2 regions of the Fictibacillus sp. 7GRE50 genome follow, and region 2 is predicted to be linked to the other one. Evidence: predicted binding sites of a transcription regulator. Region 2 holds the regulator's gene; the other holds the start of a gene.
What was found. The regulator Rex, encoded in region 2, represses fermentation and respiration genes when NADH is low (regulators of the CRP and FNR family bind a similar motif). The targets are predictions, from matches to a motif close to TTGTGAAATATTTCACAA.
Positions count from the first base shown of each region.

Region 1: the regulator Rex is predicted to act here: its motif matches at 1,525-1,542, upstream of IHV12_RS18295 (cytochrome ubiquinol oxidase subunit I).

Region 1 covers NZ_JACZDW010000004.1:588,469-591,636, forward strand. Annotated here, with positions in the region: gene IHV12_RS18280 (sensor histidine kinase) at 1-258, shown strand, start outside; gene IHV12_RS18285 (response regulator) at 262-909, shown strand; gene IHV12_RS18290 (transcriptional repressor) at 928-1,344, shown strand; gene IHV12_RS18295 (cytochrome ubiquinol oxidase subunit I) at 1,622-2,953, shown strand; gene IHV12_RS18300 (cytochrome d ubiquinol oxidase subunit II) at 2,966-3,168, shown strand, end outside.
Region 2 covers NZ_JACZDW010000012.1:9,983-13,150, forward strand. Annotated here, with positions in the region: gene IHV12_RS21865 (ABC-F family ATP-binding cassette domain-containing protein) at 1-132, opposite strand, end outside; gene moaC (cyclic pyranopterin monophosphate synthase MoaC) at 516-1,019, shown strand; gene IHV12_RS21875 (redox-sensing transcriptional repressor Rex) at 1,065-1,700, shown strand; gene IHV12_RS21880 (twin-arginine translocase TatA/TatE family subunit) at 1,719-1,901, shown strand; gene tatC (twin-arginine translocase subunit TatC) at 1,914-2,696, shown strand; gene IHV12_RS22970 (hypothetical protein) at 2,978-3,112, opposite strand; gene IHV12_RS21890 (YdiK family protein) at 3,146-3,168, opposite strand, start outside.

The sequences.
Region 1 (3,168 bases), on a different contig from region 2:
CTGTTTGCTTGTATAAAAGAAGCTCTAATGAATGTAGTGAAGCACGCTAGCACAAAACAAGTATGGATCGATGCGCAAGAGCTTGAGGACGGATGGTTTTGCCTCATCAAGAATAAGACAAATACAACTGATCTAGTAACGAATCCAAACGGCTATGGACTCCAAATTGTTGAGGATCGAGTACAAGCTATGAATAGTAGATTAGACATTACCATTGAAAATGGAGAATTGCGTATTCTAATTACGAAGGAGAATTAACTCATGGAAAAGCGCAACAGATTATTGCTAGTGGATGATCACCAGCATGCACGAGAAGGTATTCAAGATTTACTAGAAGACTACAGTGAATTTGAAATCATCGGACAAGCTAAAAACGGAGCAGAGGCAGTGGAGCTAGCGGGAACATTAAGCCCTGACTTAATCCTCATGGATATTAGGATGCCTGTTATGGATGGGTTGGAAGCAACAAAAATAATCAAATACAAATATCCTTCCATAAAAATAGTAATCATGACCGTTTCAGATGACATTACAGATCTTTTTGAAGCTGTAAAGCGAGGAGCACAAGGGTACCTTCTTAAAAACTTGAACTCCAGTGAATGGTACAGCTACTTACGAGCATTCGCAGTTGATGAGGCTCCTATGTCACAAAAAATGGCTTTTAAAATATTGAATGAATTCACACAGGAAAAAGTAGAGGAAGAAAAGACACCATTATCTGCACGTGAAAAAGAGATTTTGCAGTTAGTTGCACAAGGTAAATCAAATCGAATGATTGCTGAAAACCTTTCAATCTCAGAGCATACCGTAAAAAGTCATCTAAAGAACATCCTTGGTAAACTTCATCTGGATAATCGAGTTCAACTTACAAGCTACGCATTCAACAAAGGATGGATTGAAAGAAATTAACACATAGGAGAGAATAGTATGTTTCTTACCAATGAAGAAGCACTGGTTAGACTGAAAAAGACAGGGAATAAACTCACAATGGCGAGGGGGAATTTTCTAAACTTCTTACAGTCGAATCAAAAAGTTACAAAAGAAGAAGTTATGTCTTATTTTGCTAGAAAGTATTCTAACATTACCCCTATTACCATCCAAAATACACTTAGGGTATTTGAGGAAGCAAATATCATTACTTTGTATGAAGCAAATGAAAATACATTTATTCAGCTTAACGATAAGAATGATAATGAAGAAAGCAGAAAACCATTCTGCTTCTGTATGGTATGTGGCAAAAAGACTGAATTAGAGCCTATGATGATTAGAGATATTAAGAAAGCTCTTAATACAAATTATTTTCTTATTCAAAACAAATGTAAGAATTGCGGTAACGTAAATTAATGTTTTTGATGTAATAGTGAAATCTTACTATGTTCAGGCATACTCCAAATAAGAGTATGCTTTACATAGATAAATATTGTGAAATTGTGAACAATCTATTTCGATATTGTTAACTCTATAGGCAGTACAAATTTTGTATTATATACTTTGCCTGAAGAACTCGTACATTCATACACTATCATGTGAAATACTTCACAAACTATAAGGTTCATTATTAACAGCTATTCTAAACTGCTTAATACAGAAGATTACTGTAAAAGTAAAAGGAGGAAGTACTTTGTTTGATTATGATCCAGTTTTATATAGTAGGATTTTGACAGGTTTGACACTTGCTTTTCACACCATATTTTCTACGCTTGGTGTTGGAATACCACTCCTCATTGCTTTAGCAGAGTGGATAGGAATACGTCGTAAAGATGAGCATTACCATCTGTTGGCAAGAAGATGGGCTAGAGGATACATTATTACAGTTGCGGTAGGAGTTGTAACAGGTACAGCAATCGCTCTTCAATTAAGTCTATTATGGCCAAAATTTATGCAAGTAGCGGGACAAACGATTAGTCTTCCGTTGTTCTTGGAGACATTTGCGTTTTTCTTTGAAGCCATTTTTTTAGGTATTTACTTGTATACTTGGGATCGTTTTAAAAATAGGTTGTATCATCTCTTATTACTGATTCCTGTAGCGCTAGGAGCAACATTATCCGGTTTCTTTATCACAACTGTAAATGCATTTATGAATGCACCTCTTGGCTTCAAGCTAGAAAATGGTGTTTTGACGGGGATTAACCCAGTGTTAGCCATGTTTAATCCGGCAACTCCGACAAAGATGGCTCATGTGCTATCATCTGCTTATTTGACATCAGCTTGTGTAATAGCAGCCATAACCGCATTTATGATTTTAAAAGGGAAACAGCATGTCTACTACAAAAAAGCATTACACCTTTCTATGACTGTAGCATTTGTTTGTGCATTAAGCACAGCAGTTATAGGAGACTTGTCAGGAAAATATTTAGCTGAATATCAGCCGGAAAAACTGGCTGCGGCCGAGTGGCACTTTGAGACAACTAAGGAAGCTTCGCTCATTTTGGGTGGCATTTTAGATGAGAACAACGATGTGAAATATGCTCTTGAGATTCCTTATGCCTTAAGTATTCTCGCTCATGCAACACCAGATGCAGAAGTAATCGGACTTGAAGAGTATCCTAAAGAAGAATGGCCGCCTTTGATTGTTCATTACTTCTTTGATCTTATGGTAGGAATCGGTATGTTTCTTGCATTCATTTCTTTTATCTACGTTTTTATGAAGTGGAGAAAGAAGGCTAATGAGCTAAATAGACCACTTTTATGGTTCATAGTTAGTAGTGGACCTCTCGCGATGCTTGCGATCGAAGCTGGATGGTTCTTTACAGAAGAAGGAAGGCAGCCTTGGATATTAAGAGGCTATATGACTACAGCAGAGGGAGCAACTTCTTCAGGTTATGTAGATATAATGCTGTATTTGTTTATTGGATTATATTTGATTTTAGCCATTTCAGCAGTAACCGTTCTACGTAGAACCTTTAAAGCAAATCCGGCTGAACGTGAACTAGATAAACGGGGAATGGAATAGGAGGAGAGTATGATGAACTTTGAAATCCTTGGAATCACGGTTCTCTGGACATTCTTATATGGATATCTTATTGTTGCATCTATTGATTTTGGTGCTGGATTCTTTAATTATTATTCAACCGTTACGGGCCGTGCCCCTATCGTGAAAAAAGTGATTAATCGTTATCTATCACCTGTTTGGGAGGTCACTAACGTTTTTTTAATCTTCTTTTACGT
Region 2 (3,168 bases):
CGTAGATTTACCCGCACCGTTCCGCCCAACAAGCGCAATCCGCTCGCCCTTTTGAACCTCTAGTTTTATATTCGATAAAATAACGTCCGCGCCAAAAGACTTCGTAACGTCCTGAACTTGTAAAATAATCATTGTAATTTCACCTCTGAAAACGGGTGGTTTTATTATATGGCTTCCTAAAATGATTGGAATTATTGCTTAATTGTAAAGTTGATTGGAGTGCAAGGTGCGAGACTCCTGCGGGACAGGTGGGCAGGTGAGACACTTATACGTGAAACGTACGAATGTGGCTCACCGCCTGCCCCGCGGAAAGCGAAGCACCTGGAGCGGAAATCAACTACTTTCAACAATCATGTATCAGCCTTAATACAAATAACCCTGTCTAACTAGTAGTGTAGCGTAGTTTGGAGATTCGCGCCAACAAAGGGAATGTTCAACATTTTGCAATAATTACAAGTAAAATCTTAACGACAATAAAAGCGGTTTCGTGTATATTCATCATGAGGAGGGGTTTTATGACAGAGTTTACCCATTTTAACGAAGAAGGCCGTGCGCGCATGGTTGATATTTCGGAAAAAGAAACATCTCACCGAACAGCCGTAGCGGTAAGCGGGGTAACGGTTTCTGAAGAAGTCTTCCTTAAGATCAAAGAAAACGGATTTAAAAAAGGGGACGTTCTAGCCGTCGCACAGATCGCTGGAATCATGGCTGCCAAAAAGACCTCTGACTGGATTCCGATGTGTCACCCGTTATCACTGACTGGCGTTGATCTGTCTTTTTCATGGGATGAATTGGCGGACAGCATGTATAAATTAAACATTCAAGTCGAAGTGAAAACGAAAGGCAGCACCGGTGTTGAGATGGAGGCGTTAACAGCGGCTTCTGCAGCAGCGTTAACCGTCTATGATATGTGTAAAGCAGCGGATAAGGGAATGGTGATCGGGCCTACATACCTCCACTCAAAAACAGGAGGCAAGAATGGGGACTTTCTACGTTCTTCAAGCCCTGACAAAATATGATACAATAGGAATAGATAAGCTTTCTACACTTGGAGGGCTCCAAATATGAATCAAGATCAGTTAAAAATACCACACGCAACAGCAAAACGGCTGCCCTTGTATTATCGTTTTTTGAAAAACTTATCATCTTCCGGTAAACAAAGGGTGTCTTCTGCTGAATTAAGCGAAGCCGTTAAAGTAGATTCTGCGACGATCCGCAGAGATTTTTCTTATTTCGGCGCATTAGGCAAAAAGGGTTATGGCTACAATGTTAATTATCTGCTGTCGTTCTTCGCAAAAACGTTGAACCAGGATGAAACGACTACCGTAGCGTTAATCGGAGTAGGTAACTTAGGCACTGCCTTTTTACATTACAATTTCACCAAAAATAACAATACCAAAATAGAAGTCGCATTTGATGTAGACCAGGCTAAAATCGGCAGCGAAATTGCTGGAGTTCCGATTTATCACACAGAAGACATCGAGCAAGAGCTGAAGAACCGAGGTATTGATGTTGCGATCTTGACTGTTCCAGTCGGAGCGGCTCAACCGATCGCAGATCAGTTAGAGCGCGCAGGTGTAACAGGCATCTTGAACTTCACACCCGCACGATTGACCGTCTCACCAGAGATTCGTGTTCATCACATCGATTTAGCTGTTGAATTGCAATCACTTGTTTATTTTATGAAGAACTATTCTTAAACCAAGGAGGTAATCGTTATGTTAGGACCAGGAAGTATCGCGGTAATCGGACTTGCAGCTCTTGTTATGTTTGGACCGAAAAAGCTGCCTGAGCTAGGAAAAGCAGCAGGTAAAACGCTTCGCGAGTTCAAGAATGCAACAAAAGGCATGATGGACGAAGAAGATGACAGCAAAAAGGAACGCGAACAACTGAAGAAGTAAGGATGTTTGTCTATGACCTCTGAAAAAAATATGTCGCTATACGGTCACATTGGCGAATTACGAAAGCGCATCATGTGGGCGATCCTAGCTTTCTTCGTATTCTTGATCGCTGGATTTTTCTTAGCCAAGCCCGTGATTGTATATCTGCAAAGTGATCCAATTGCAAAGAACATTCAGATGAACGCTTTTCATCTAACCGATCCACTGAACGTGTACATGACGTTTGCCTTCTTTATCGGCCTCGTCCTATCCGCACCAGTGGTGTTGTACCAACTCTGGGCATTCATCAGCCCGGGGCTTTATGAGAACGAACGAAAAGTAACGCTCATGTACATCCCGATCGCATTCATGCTCTTCTTAACGGGACTCGCATTTTCGTACTTTATTCTTTTCCCTTTCGTTGTCAGCTTCATGGGAAATGTCGCCGTGGCACTTAGTGTAGAAGGCGAATACGGAATTCAGGAATACTTCTCATTCCTATTCAACATCACACTGCCGTTCGGACTGTTGTTCCAGTTCCCGGTCTTGATCATGTTTCTGACTCGACTCGGAATCGTAACACCTGATCTCCTCAAGAGCATACGAAAAGTAGCCTACTTTGGAATTTTAGTAGTAGCGGGATTGATTACACCGCCAGAGCTGCTGTCTCACTTAATGGTTACGTTCCCGCTGATCTTGTTATACGAAATCAGCATCATCATTTCAAAGGCAGCTTATAAAAAACGCATGAAAGCTGAAGTCGAAGCACTCGTAAAAGAACGAGAAGCACAGACAGAAGCTATTTATCATGATTAAAAAGAGGATGACTCCACGTGGGGAATCCTCTTTTTTGTGTGGTTGTTAATGTGCAGTGATTGAGAGTGGACAGTAAAAATGGGTAAGTGGACAGTAAATTTGTAAAAGTGGACAGTATTTCATCGAAAGTGGACAGTAAAACTCAAGAAGTGGACAGTATTTTCTTAAAAGTCGACAGTAAGCATCGTTTGAAGTGGCTTGCGGGCTATTCAGGTGCCAGCTAAAGTACTGAAACAGCCTTCGTTTTGGTGCTGGGTTCGATAATCTGTCGGATTCGAAGCTTAATCTGTCTTATTGGCCGTATAATCTGTCCAATCTCCAACATAATCTGTCCATTTCACCCAATAATCTGTCCAATCCCACCTCAGACCATTGGCTAACCCTACAATGCCCCACCCAAAGTGCAACACAAACAAAAAACTGCCTCCATCAGAAGCAGTTTCCCCATATTATTCCTTCTTTTTTCTTTTTA